DNA from 2 places in the Streptomyces sp. NPDC059989 genome. Region 2 is predicted to be linked to the other one. Evidence: riboswitches for the same ligand, from Rfam matches in the RefSeq annotation. Region 2 holds a riboswitch; the other holds the start of a gene.
The links. Region 2 has a riboswitch for ZMP and ZTP ahead of ACFWBN_RS07465 (bifunctional 5,10-methylenetetrahydrofolate dehydrogenase/5,10-methenyltetrahydrofolate cyclohydrolase). Riboswitches for the same ligand answer to the same signal wherever they lie in the genome.
Positions count from the first base shown of each region.

Region 1 (4,932 bases), on a different contig from region 2:
CGCAGACCCACTCGGCGGCGTACTCGGCGAGGGTCGAGTACGCCAGGTCCATCGCCTCCTCGGAGATCCCGTGGGCGACCGTGACGTGCGGGTGGTACGGGAAGGCCAGCTCGCGGCTGAGCGGCCCCTGGGGGTCGCGGACCTCGGACTGGAGCCGGGTGCAGCCGGGCGCGCCCTCGACGACCTGGACGAAGACGACCGGCGAGAGGGGGCGGAAGGTTCCCGTGCCGGCCAGCCGCATCCCGAAGGCGTGGAAGGCGGCGGCGACGGCGGCCAGGTGGGCGCGGATCGCCGGGAGCCGGTCCGCCTCCACCTCGGTGGGCGGGACGAGGGTGACATGCGTGGGGATGCCGTGCGCGGCGGCGTCCCCGAAGCCGGCGCGCAGCTGCTGGAGCTGGCTGCCGTACGGCTCCGGGACCGCGATCGAAACGCCGAGCGTTACGGTCCCCACGTATCTCTCCTCCGCTTGTGTCTGTGGACTGCCGAGATGGAGTGCAGTCGCCCCAGTGTGGGGCCGACACCCCCCGTCTCGCCAGGGCCCTCGGTCCGTCAGTGCTTCCGTGGTGCTTCCGTCAGTGCTTGGCGGGCAGGAAACCGAGGTGGTCGTACGCCTGTGCCAGGGTCTCGGCGGCGACCGCACGGGCCTTCTCCGCGCCCTTGGCCAGGATGGAGTCCAGCGTCTCGGGGTCGTCCAGGTATTCCTGGGTGCGCTGCTTGAACGGTGTGACGAAATCGACCATCACGCCGGCCAGGTCGGTCTTCAGCGCGCCGTAGCCCTTGCCCTCGTACTTGGCCTCCAGGGCGGGGACCGTCTCGCCCGTGAGGGTGGAGTAGATCGTGAGCAGATTGCTGACGCCGGGCTTCTTCTCGGTGTCGAAGCGGATCTCGGCCTCGGTGTCGGTGACCGCGCTCTTGATCTTCTTCTCGGTGACCTTGGGCTCGTCGAGCAGGTTGATCAGGCCCTTGGGGGACGACGCGGACTTCGACATCTTGATCGCCGGGTCCTGGAGGTCGTAGATCTTCGCGACCTCCTTGACGATGTGCGCGGCGGGGAGGGTGAAGGTCTGGCCGAAGCGCTGGTTGAAGCGCTCGGCCAGGTCGCGGGTCAGCTCGATGTGCTGGCGCTGGTCCTCGCCGACGGGGACGGCGTTCGCCTGGTAGAGCAGGATGTCGGCGACCTGGAGGATCGGGTACGTGAACAGCCCGACGGTGGCGTTGTTGGCGCCGCTCTTGGCGGACTTGTCCTTGAACTGGGTCATCCGGCTGGCCTCGCCGAAGCCGGTGATGCAGTTCATGACCCAGCCGAGCTGCGCGTGCTCGGGCACGTGGCTCTGGATGAAGAGCGTGCAGCGCTCGGGGTCCAGGCCGGCGGCGAGCAGCTGCGCGGCGGAGAGGCGGGTGTTCGCGCGGAGATCCTTCGGATCCTGCGGCATGGTGATCGCGTGCAGGTCGACGACCATGTAGAACGCGTCGTGCGTCTCCTGGAGGGCGACGTACTGGCGGATGGCACCGAGGTAGTTCCCGAGGTGGAACGAACCGGAGGTGGGCTGGATGCCGGAGAGCGCGCGAGGACGATCAGAAGCCATGGGCTCATTCTCTCAGGTGCGGGGGCGGGCTCGGGCCCGCCGCTGGCCGGAACCTTCCGGGTCGCGACGGCGCCGTCCGTGCCGTGCCGGGGTACCGGGCGGTAGCGGTGCGTCCGGATCTTGCCTCGGCCGAGCGACCGCTTTCCGCCGTTTCCGCGGCGCGGGGCTCCGTGGGCGCTGCCCCCGGCCTCGCGCCGTCGCCGGCGGGCTGGGCTCGAGGGTGCCGCTGCGCGGAGCTTCGCGGGCGCTGCCCGCACCCGCGCCTCAATCGCCGGCGGGGCTGAACGGCCCCGCGGCGGCTGCGCCCCGCACCCGGCGCCTCCGGCCAGGCCGCGCCCTCAAACGCCGGGCGGGCTGGAATCGCGCTCCGCGCATCCAGCCCGCCCGACGGCAGCAGCCACATCCAGCCCCGCCGGCGCTTGAGGCGCACCCACCCGGCCGCGCCGGCCCGACGGCAGCGGCCACATCCAGCCTCGCCGGCGTTTGAGGCGCGGGGTCCGGGGCGGAGCCCCGATCCGTGAGCCGCAGCCGACCGCAGGTCAGGACAGGGGGAGGCCCGGGGCCGGGAAGGCGGCCATCAGGGAGGCGACCTCCGCGCGGACCGCGGCCAGGGCCGGCTCGTCACCCTTGCCGGCGGCATCCACGGCACGGGCGATCCAGTCCGCCACCACCGGCATGTGCTCCGTCGTCAGCCCCCGCGACGTCAGCGACGGCGTACCGATCCGCACCCCCGAGGGATCGAACGGCTTGCGGGGGTCGAACGGGACCGTGTTGTAGTTCACCACGATGCCCGCGCGGTCCAGCGCCTTGGCCGCCACCTTGCCCGGCACGTCCCGCGAGGTCAGGTCCATCAGGATCAGGTGGTTGTCCGTACCGCCCGAGACCAGGTCGAAGCCCCGCGCCAGCAGGGCCTCCGCCAGCGCCTTGGCGTTCGCGACGACCGCGTGCGCGTACGCGGTGAAGGACGGCTGCGCCGCCTCGTGGAGGGCCACCGCGATGCCGGCCGTCGTCTGGTTGTGCGGGCCGCCCTGGAGGCCCGGGAAGACCGCCTTGTCGATGGCCTTCGCGTGCTCCTCCCGGCACATCAGCATCGCGCCCCGCGGACCCCGCAGGGTCTTGTGCGTGGTCGTGGAGACGACGTCCACGTGCCCCACCGGGGACGGGTGCGCCCCGCCCGCGATCAGGCCCGCGATGTGGGCCACGTCCGCGACCAGGATCGAGCCCGCCTCCTCGGCGATCGACGCGAACGCCGCGAAGTCGATCGTCCGGGGCAGGGCCGTGCCGCCACAGAAGATGATCTTCGGGCGCTCCGCCAGGGCCAGGTCGCGGACCGCGTCGTAGTCGATCAGGCCGGTCCCGGGCTGGACCCCGTACTGCACGCCCCGGAACCACGAGCCCGTCGCCGAGACGCCCCAGCCGTGGGTCAGGTGCCCGCCCATCGGCAGCGCCATGCCCATGACCGTGTCGCCCGGCTTCGCGAAGGCCAGGTAGACCGCCAGGTTGGCCGGCGAGCCGGAGTACGGCTGCACATTGGCGTGGTCCACGCCGAACAGGCCCTTCGCCCGCTCGATCGCCAGGGCCTCGACGCGGTCGATGTTCTGCTGGCCCTCGTAGTAGCGGCGGCCGGGGTAGCCCTCGCTGTACTTGTTCTGGAGGACCGTGCCGGAGGCTTCGAGCACGGCCGCGGACACGTAGTTCTCGCTCGGGATCAGGCGCAGGGTCTCGGCCTGGAGCACTTCTTCCGCCGCGACGAAGGACGCCAGTTCGGGGTCGGTCGCGGAAAGGGCGGGATGGCGGCGCGCGTTCACGGCGGCTCCTCCGGGGTCGATGTCAGATCTCGTCCCCGCGAGGCCCAGGCGAGCGGCCCTGTATGCGGTCGTGCGCGCACGACTCCCCCGGAGTTCGTTCTCCGTACGCCAGTCGCCGTGCGTACTCGTCACCTTAGCGGGCGCGCCACGAGAAAGGTTTCTCCGCCCGATATACGAGCGAGGATGGACAGTGACGCCACCCTCGTCACAGGCCTGACGGACGATCGGAGACCCCGTGTCGACAACTGCTGATGCCATCCGCTCCGCCGACGCGCACAGCGCGCACACCTACCACCCGCTGCCCGTCGTCGTCGCTTCCGCGGAGGGCGCGTGGATGACCGACGTGGAGGGCCGCCGGTACCTGGACATGCTCGCCGGATACTCGGCGCTCAACTTCGGGCACGGCAACCGCCGCCTGCTGGACGCCGCCCGCGCGCAGCTGGAGCGGGTCACGCTCACCTCGCGCGCCTTCCACCACGACCGCTTCGCCGACTTCTGTACCGAACTCGCCGCGCTCTGCGGCAAGGAGATGGTGCTGCCCATGAACACGGGCGCGGAGGCGGTGGAGACGGCCGTGAAGACCGCCCGCAAGTGGGGCTACGAGGTCAAGGGCGTCCCGGACGGGCACGCCAAGATCGTGGTCGCCGCCGACAACTTCCACGGGCGGACGACGACCATCGTCTCCTTCTCCACGGACCACGACGCGCGCGACCACTTCGGTCCGTACACGCCGGGCTTCGAGATCGTCCCGTACGGGGACCTCACCGCGCTCGCCCACGCGGTCACCGAGAACACCGTCGCCGTGCTGCTGGAACCGATCCAGGGCGAGGCGGGGGTGCTGGTGCCGCCCGCCGGTTACCTGAGGGGCGTACGGGAGCTCACGCGCGAGCGGAACGTGCTCTTCATGGCGGACGAGATCCAGTCGGGGCTGGGCCGGACCGGCAAGACCTTCGCGTGCGAGCACGAGGAGGTCGTCCCTGACGTGTACATCCTCGGCAAGGCCCTCGGCGGCGGTGTGGTGCCGGTATCGGCGGTCGTCGCCGACACGGACGTGCTCGGGGTGTTCCGGCCCGGTGAGCACGGGTCCACCTTCGGCGGGAACCCGCTCGCCTGCGCGGTCGCCCTGGAGGTCATCGCGATGCTCCGGACCGGGGAGTACCAGCAGCGGGCCACCGAGCTCGGCGACCACCTGCACCGGGAGCTGGGCCTGCTGGTCGGCGGGGGCGCGGTGACCGCCGTACGGGGCCGGGGCCTGTGGGCCGGCGTGGACATCGACCCGGCACGCGGGACGGGCCGGCAGATCTCCGAGAAGCTGATGGAGCGGGGCGTACTGGCGAAGGACACCCACGGCTCGACGATCCGGCTGGCCCCGCCCCTGGTGATCTCCAAGGAGGACCTGGACTGGGGCCTGGACCAGCTCCGCGCGGTGCTCACCGCCTGACCCGGTTTCGGCAAAGCCGAGTGTGCGGCGGGGCGCCCGCCCCGCCGATTTCGACGGGGCCGGGTGTGTCACGGGGCGCCCGGCCCGCCGGTTTCGA
Region 1 is NZ_JBHWUO010000103.1:7,090-12,021, forward strand. Features, by position in the region: gene ACFWBN_RS38965 (2'-5' RNA ligase family protein) at 1-451, opposite strand, end outside; gene trpS (tryptophan--tRNA ligase) at 573-1,586, opposite strand; gene glyA (serine hydroxymethyltransferase) at 2,126-3,394, opposite strand; ZMP/ZTP riboswitch at 3,430-3,520, opposite strand; gene rocD (ornithine--oxo-acid transaminase) at 3,630-4,835, shown strand.
Region 1: another riboswitch for ZMP and ZTP. It lies ahead of glyA (serine hydroxymethyltransferase); the one in region 2 lies ahead of ACFWBN_RS07465 (bifunctional 5,10-methylenetetrahydrofolate dehydrogenase/5,10-methenyltetrahydrofolate cyclohydrolase).

Region 2 (8,405 bases):
GTCAGCCTGCTCGGCACCCAGCTCGCCCCCGAGGACCTGATCGGCGTACCGCAGATCCGTGACGGCCGGTCCGTCTTCTGCCCGCCCGAGGCCATCGCCCGCGACGAGCCGTACTGCCTGTTCCTCGACGAGCTCAACGCCGCGAGCCCGGACGTCCAGAAGGCCTTCTACTCGCTGATCCTCGACCGCCGGATCGGCTCCTACGAGCTGCCCGCCGGCTCCATCGTCATCGGCGCGGGCAACCGTGCCACGGACAACGCCCTGGCCCGGCCCATCGCCTCGGCCCTGGTCAACCGCCTCACCCACGTCCACCTCCAGGCCTCCGCCGGGGACTGGCTGGTCTGGGCCGGCGAGCACGGCATCCACCCCTGGGTCACCGACTACCTCACCGACCGCCCCGACCACCTCTGGTCGCAGCCGCCCAAGACGGAGGAGCCCTTCTCCACCCCGCGCTCGTGGCACATGCTCTCCGACGCCCTGCACTCCTTCGGAGCTGGGCTGGACGAGCAGACCCTCAAGGTGATCGCGCACGGCACCCTCACCCCCGCGCACGCCGTCTCCTTCTGCGGCTACGCAAAGATCGTCCGCCACACCTTCGGCATCGAGGCGATCATGAAGGGCGATGCGAGCTGGCCCCGCGGCCTGGAGGACCGGGACCTGCTGTACTACCTGGCCGAGGCCTTCCGCGGACGTCTGATCAAGGAACTGCCCGCCGACAAGGCCCATGTCTCGCCCGGCCTGCGCGAGACCGCCTACCGGGCGAAATCGCTGCTCGTGCAGCTCGCGGAGATATCCGTCGAGGTCGCCCAGACCGTCATCGCCGACGACGCCGACGGTCTGCCGGCCCTGCCCGGCTGGTTCCTGATCGAGGCCGCCCGCGACATGCCGCGCCTGGTCGAGGCCCGCCGATGAGCGGGGTGCGCTCCCGCGCGGGGAAGCGGCCCGACCGGACCGTGCCCGACCGGACCGTGCCCGACCGGACCGTGCCCGACCGGACCGTGCCCGACCGGACCGTGCCCGACCGGACCGTGCCCGACCGGACCGTGCCCGACCGGACCGCGCCCGGTGGGCCGGTTTCGGCGGGGCCGGGCGCGCGCCGGGGCACCTCCTCGGGTGCCGAACGTGACGAGGCGTCGGAGAGTGAAGCGGAGTTGCGTTCGGCACCCTGCGGGGGCGCCCCGCCACACACCCGACCCCGCCGAAACCGGCCCGCGCCCGGCGGGGCCGCAGGATGAGCCGCCGCCCGCGTGCCAAGAACGCCAAGCCCGACCCCGCCACCCAGGCCTTCGCCGAGGGCCTGGCCCTGGTCAAGCGGAACCCGGCGCTCGGCGCCGTCAACGGCAAGATCTGCCGCGAGACCGGATGCGCCGCCACCCCCGCCGGGGGACTGGTCGCCGTCACCTCCAACGGCATCCTCCACGTCCACCCCACCAAGCGGGCCGAGCCCCGCGAGTGGGCCTGGGCACTCGCCCACGCCCTGCTCCACCTCGGCTTCGGCCACGTCCCCGCCGCCAAGGAGGACGATCGCCCCCAGCCCGACCGCTTCGACCTCGCCGCCCGCTGCGCCGTCGTCAACCGCTTCCTGCTGACCTTCCCCGTCGGCAGGGCCCCCGACCACCTCCCGCCCGAGTACCCCGGCGGGGACGAGGAGCTGCTCGCCGCCCGCTGGCGCCGCGACGGCATCCCGCCCGCCTACGAGAACTGCGGCACCGCCGGGGACCACCCCGACCAGGTCCTGGTCGGCTGGCGGGCCCTGACCAACACCGTCCCCGACTGGGAGACCGCCTTCGCCCACGCCCTCACCCGGGCCGTCTCCGCCACCATGGTCGCGGCCGGCGGCCAGGAGGGCCGCCCACAGCGCCCCTGGGACCGCGCGCTGAACTGGTTCGTCTCCTCGTACCCGCTGCTCGGCGGCCTGGCGGCCGGCCTGACCGTGGTCGCCGACGCCGAGCTGGCCCGCGCCCAGGACATCTCCATCGCCGCCGTCAGCGCCACCGCCGGGGAGATCTACATCAACCCGCTGCGCACCTTCGACGACGAGGAGTGGCGGTTCATCCTGGCCCACGAGATGCTGCACGCCGCCCTGCGCCACGGGGAGCGCCGCGGCGCCCGCGACCCGTACCTGCACAACATCGCCGCCGACTACGTGGTCAACGGCTGGCTGGTGGAGATGCGGGTCGGGAGCATGCCGGAGGGCCTCCTGTACGACCCGCTGCTCCAGGGGCTCTCGGTCGAGGAGGTCTACGACCGCATCACCACCGACCTGCGCCGGATGCGGCGGCTCGCCACCCTGCGCGGCAAGGGCGCCGGGGACATCCTGGGCGAGCCGCTCGCGCACGGCGCGCGGCGCCCGTACGCGGACCTCGACGAGTTCTACCAGCGCGGCCTGGTCCAGGGCTTCGACCTGCACGTACACGGGGAGCGGGGCCTGCTGCCCGCCGGGCTGATCCAGGAGATCCGGGCGCTGGCCCACCCGCCCGTGCCCTGGGACGCGCGGCTCGCCCGCTGGTTCGACGAGTACGTGCCGCGCCCCGAGCCCGTACGGTCCTACGCGCGCCCGGCCCGCCGCCAGGCCTCGACCCCGGACATCCCGCGCGCGGGCCGTCACTTCCCGCCGGAGGAGGTGGCCCGCTGCACCTTCGGCGTGGTGCTGGACACCTCGGGCTCGATGAACGCCGCCCTGCTCGGCAAGGCACTGGGCGCCATCGCCTCGTACGCGGAAGCCCGCGACGTACCGGCGGCACGCGTCGTCTTCTGCGACGCGGCGCCGTACGACGCGGGCTATCTGCCGCCGACCGAGATCGCCGGCCGGGTCCGCGTGCGCGGACGCGGCGGCACGGAGCTGCAGCCGGGCATCGACCTGCTGCAGCGGGCGGAGGACTTCCCGCCCGGCGCCCCGGTCCTCGTGATCACGGACGGCTGGTGCGACACCCTGCGGATCCGGCGCGAGCACGCCTACCTGATCCCGCAGGGTGCCTCCCTGCCGTTCGCGCCACGAGGGCCGGTCTTCCGACTGACCTGAGCGGTTTAGTCGAGGTAGTCGCGCAGCACCTGCGAACGCGACGGGTGGCGCAGCTTCGACATGGTCTTGGACTCGATCTGGCGGATGCGCTCACGGGTGACCCCGTACACGCGGCCGATCTCGTCCAGGGTCTTCGGCTGCCCGTCGTTGAGGCCGTAGCGCATGGAGACCACGCCCGCCTCGCGCTCGGAGAGCGTGCCCAGGATCGACTGGAGCTGCTCCTGGAGGAAGGTGAAGGAGACCGCGTCCGCGGGCACGACCGCCTCGGAGTCCTCGATGAGGTCACCGAACTCGCTGTCGCCCTCCTCACCCAGCGGGGTGTGCAGGGAGATCGGCTCGCGGCCGTACTTCTGGACCTCGATGACCTTCTCAGGGGTCATGTCGAGCTCCTTGCCCAGCTCCTCCGGAGTGGGCTCCCGGCCGAGGTCCTGGAGCATCTGGCGCTGCACGCGGGCGAGCTTGTTGATGATCTCGACCATGTGCACGGGGATGCGGATGGTGCGCGACTGGTCGGCCATGGCACGCGTGATCGCCTGCCGGATCCACCAGGTCGCGTACGTGGAGAACTTGAAGCCCTTGGTGTAGTCGAACTTCTCCACGGCGCGGATCAGACCGACGTTGCCCTCCTGGATCAGGTCCAGGAAGAGCATGCCGCGGCCCGTGTAGCGCTTGGCGAGGGAGACCACGAGACGGAGGTTGGCCTCCAGCAGGTGGTTCTTCGCACGCCGGCCGTCCTCGACGAGGATCTCCAGCTCGCGCTTGAAGGCGGGCTTGTGGTCCTCCTCCTCTTCGAGCTTGTACTCGGAGAACAGGCCCGCCTCGATGCGCTTGGCGAGCTCGACCTCCTGCTCGGCGTTGAGGAGCGGCACCTTGCCGATCAGCTTCAGGTAGTCCTTGACGGGGTCGGCGGTGGCGCCGGCCACCATGACCGTCTGCGCCGGGGCGTCGTCCTCGTCGTCGTCGGACAGGACGAAGCCCTGCGTGCCGCCGGCCTTGGGGGTCTCCTCCTCGGCCTCGTCGGCGAGGTCCTCGGCCGCCCAGTCCTCGCCCTCGGCCACGGGGGCCTCGGCGTCGTCGGCGTCCTTGGCGCTGGTCTTCTTCGCCGCCGTCTTCTTGGTGGCGGTCTTCTTCGCGGTGGCGGTCTTCTTGACCGTCCGCTTCTTCGGCTCGGCGGCGGCATCGGCCGTCGCCTCGTCCTCGACGGAGCCGGCCGACGATGCGGATATCGCCGCAGCGGTGGTCGTGGTCGCGGCCGTGGCGGCCGTCTTGCGGGCGCCGATGGGGCGCGGCGCGGCGGCGGCCTTCTTGGCCACGGTGCGGGCAGGTGCGGCGGCCGCCTTGCGGGGCTTCTTGGCGGCAGCCTTGGTGGCGGGGGCGGCGCTGACGTGAAGGGCGACACCCTCCTCGTCCAGGACCTGGTTCAGGCTGCGCAGGACCCGCTTCCACTGGTCCACCGGGATGCGGCCGGCCTCGAAGGCCTGGCGCACGTCGTCACCGTTGATGTGACCCTGCTCGCGGCCGCGCTCGACGAGCGCGACGAGGGCCTCCGATTCGGCGATCTCCGGAGGGAACGTACGGGACGGGCTGAGCGACACAAGGAGCCTCTCGTTGCGAACAGATAAGGGGTGGGCGGGACATCATCGCGCGAACTCGGGAAACAGACCCGAGGGGGGTCTGTATTCCGGGGCCGCGCGAGGACACCTGTCGGTTCATCGCATGCCCGAGTCGATTCGTTACGCGCTGAATTGAGTGACCTGCGCCACGCTGTGGCCACGCAACCCGATCAGGGGAGGATCCGTCCGCCCTCCACGTCACCCCGTTTTGCGGGCTTCGATGAGGAAGCGGGCGGTGTGCGCGACGAACGGGCCTTCGCGTTCGATCTGTTCGTGCAGCTCGCGCAACCGGTCCCGGTACTGCCCGACCGTGAAGCCGGGCACCATCCAGATCACCTTCCGGAGAAAGTAGATCACGGCTCCGATGTCGTGGAACTCCGCGCGCAGCCGTTCGGAGCGGAGATCGACGACTTCCAGGCCCGCCCCGGTGGCGTCGGCGACCGCGTCGTCGGGGTGCCGGCCGCGCCGGACCTCCTCCGGCTGGGCCAGGACTCGGTGGCCGCCGTCAGCGGGGGCAGGGGGCCGGCCCCGGCGAGGACCTCGCCGCCGCCGGTCTGGATGTCGAGGGCGGAGCGGACCGTGGCCAGGCGTTCGCGCAGGAGGCGCTGGTAGCCCCAGGAGGGGCGCTGCTCGGTCGCCCGGCCGTCGAGCCAGGAGAAGTCCCAGCCCTCCACGGACACGGATTCGGCCTCCGCCACATGGGGGTCCCCCCGGACGAAGTCTGGGGGAGGTCGAAAGTGCGAGTCATGTCTTGATCGTCCCAGGTCGGGCCCCGGTCAACCACCGGATAAGTCGACTACAGTGGACGACGGGCCGTGACTGGCGTTCGGGTGGATCACCACCGGGGAGCGGCCCGGCGTACCTCCGCACCTCCGGTACGTCGACTGCCGCGCGCCTGGGCGAACCGCGATCCGCAGCGACGTTCAGGAGACCCCGTGACGACTGCCACCACCGACACCGCCCGCGCCCGGCTGATGGACGGCACCGCCCTCGCCCGCCGCATCTCGGAGCAGACCGCCGCCTACGCGGCGAAGATCACCGAGCGCACCGGCACCGCGCCCTGCCTCGCGACCGTGCTGGTCGGCGAGGACCCCGCGTCCGTGACGTACGTACGCATGAAGCAGAATCGATGCGCCAAGGCCGGGATCACCTCCCGCCACGTGGAGCTGCCGGCCGAGACCACCACCGAGGAGCTCGTGGCCGCCCTCACCGCGCTCTCCGAGGACCCGGAGATCAGCGGCATCCTGCTCCAGCACCCCGTCCCGCACCACATCGACGAGCGCGCCGCCTTCGAGGCCATCGCCCCCGGCAAGGACGTCGACGGGGTCACCATGCACTCCTTCGCCGCCATGGGCTTCGGGCTGCCGGGCTTCGTCTCCTGCACCCCCGGCGGCATCATGCGCCTGCTGGAGGCCTACGACGTGGACCTGACCGGCAAGCACGCCGTGGTCGTCGGCCGCAGCGCGATCCTGGGCAAGCCGGCCGGGATGCTGCTACTGGAGCGGAACGCCACCGTCACCTACTGCCACTCCCGTACGCGGGACCTGCCGTCGATCGTGCGCCAGGCGGACGTGCTGGTCGCCGCCGTCGGCAAGGCGGAGTTCATCCGGGGCGAGGACATCAAGCCGGGCGCCGTGGTCCTGGACGCCGGCTACAACGAGGGCAACGTCGGCGACGTCCACTTCGAGTCCGCCGCCGCCCGCGCCTCGCTGATCACGCCCGTACCGGGTGGTGTCGGCCCGATGACCATCGCGGTCCTGCTGGAGCAGACCGTGCAGGCCGCGGCCGCGCAGGCCGGTCTGGACCTCGCGGAGCTCTGAGGCGGGCCGCTGGGGCAGGCCGCCGGGACGGCGCGGACGCCCCGGGCCCGAGGGCCCGGGGCGTCAGGCCTCGATGGTGGCGGACCGGCGGGCGCTCGCGACGATCGGGGAGTGGCGGAACTCCCGGGCCAGGGCGACCAGCGACCGGCAGTCCATGCGGTACGGGTCCGGGTGTGCCGGTCCGGCCGCCGCCCGGCGCCCGCAGGCCGAGGCCAGCACCGCCGCGTCCGCCACCGTCGCCGCCCGCGCCTCGCACAGGCCCTGGCCGCGCGCGGCCTCGTACGCGGCGCTGCGCACCTCCGGGTCGAACCAGCCGGCCAGCGCCAGGATCCCGTCGTCGATCACCGACTCGCGGTGGATCAGCCGGATCCCCACCGGCGACCACCACGCCAGCGGCACGGTCCGCACGTTCGACGCCGCGAACCCCCGCAGTGCCTTCCACAGCGGGTGCAGCCGCCGGTACTGGCGGAAGTCCCGCCAGGCCGCCGAGCCGCCCACCAGCGGGGCGATGAAACCCGAGGCCACGAGCAGGGCCGCCGCCGCGGCCAGCGGGGGCGCCGCGTCCGTGGACAGGGTGTCCCAGTCGCGGCCCGTCCAGCGGGCACCCAGCGCGGTCCACTTCACGACGATGTAGCCCAGGTCCAGCAGCCCGCCCACCGTGATCAGGGCCAGTCCGGTCCGCAGCGGCCGCAGCGAGGGATCGGCGCGCAGCAGCCACTTCCCGGCCAGCACGGTCAGCGCCGAGGTGCCGACGGTGTGCGCCAGCAGGTAGCAGACGATCATCTCCCGGATCCAGGGCGTGTTGGCGTAGTACGTGTCCAGGTCCCGGAGCCGTTCCACCGGCGCGTCGCCGATCACGAACAGCGTGACGATCGCCAGCGAGACGGTGCCGAAGCCGGTCAGCGTCAGCCGGGTGGCCCGCCGCACCACGGCCGGCGGCCCGCCGGCCCAGTGCACGACCAGCAGGACGCACGATCCGGAGAACGCGGTGATCGTGCAGAACACCAGCGGGGCCGCGAAGTTGACCACACCGGTGAGGCGGTTGACCGCCGCGATCGACGGCGGGGCCGCCAGGAAGACGACGAGGCAGGCGACGGAGAGCAGCGTGAACCCGGCCCGCATGAGCGGCTGGTCCCAGCTCCTGCGCAGTGTCGGCGCCTTGACGAGCAGGGTCAGGAGCATCAGCGATCCCGGCCCGTAGAGGATGAGGCCGTCGGTCATCGCACCTGGCCGACGGGGTCGGCCGGGCCCGTCCGGCCGGCCTGGTCCGCGGCGTCCAGTCCGGCGACCGCCCGCTCGGCCGCGGTGAGCGGCGGCGCCGCGGGCGCACCCCGGTCGGACGCGCGCAGCACGTGCCAGATCACCGAGGGCCGCAGCCAGTACGTCGGCGCGCTGCTCATGGTGATGACCTGGAGGAAGGCGGCCGTGAGCGCCTCCCGGGTGGTGGCCCCCGTCATCAGCCGGCTGACGTACGCGTTGAGCAGCCCGGCCCCGGCCCGCGGCCGCATCCCGGTGGCGCCCGGGTAGAGGATGTCCTGCGAGGTGGCGAGCTCCCAGGCGGTGGCCACCTGCGGGGCGAGCGCGCGCTGCGCTTCGCGGCCGAAGGCGGGGTGGGCGAGGCCCTTGGCGCGGAGCAGGGCGCGCACGGCCAGCAGCCCCTGCGCGGCGACGGTCATGCCCTGCCCGTAGAGCGGGTTGAAGGTGGCGACGGAGTCGCCGACGGCGAAGAAGCCGTCGGGCAGCTCGGCCTTCTCGAAGTAGATCCGGCGGTTCGCGGTGCCCTGGGTGACGGCGACGTCCGTGAGGGGCTTCTTCCCTTCGAGGATCTCTCCCACGATCGGGTCCCGGATGCCCTTGGCGAACGGGATGAACGCGTCGGGGTCACCGGTCGGCTGGCCGCCCCGGGTGCCGGACAGGGTGGCCTGCCACTGGCCGTTCTCGATGGGCACG
Region 2 is NZ_JBHWUO010000006.1:58,728-67,132, reverse strand. Features, by position in the region: gene ACFWBN_RS07485 (ATP-binding protein) at 1-912, shown strand, start outside; gene ACFWBN_RS07480 (hypothetical protein) at 1,232-3,022, shown strand; gene ACFWBN_RS07475 (RNA polymerase sigma factor) at 3,028-4,617, opposite strand; partial or broken gene ACFWBN_RS07470 (hypothetical protein) at 4,834-5,333, opposite strand; ZMP/ZTP riboswitch at 5,441-5,543, shown strand; gene ACFWBN_RS07465 (bifunctional 5,10-methylenetetrahydrofolate dehydrogenase/5,10-methenyltetrahydrofolate cyclohydrolase) at 5,610-6,455, shown strand; gene ACFWBN_RS07460 (MAB_1171c family putative transporter) at 6,519-7,676, opposite strand; gene ACFWBN_RS07455 (NAD(P)/FAD-dependent oxidoreductase) at 7,673-8,405, opposite strand, start outside.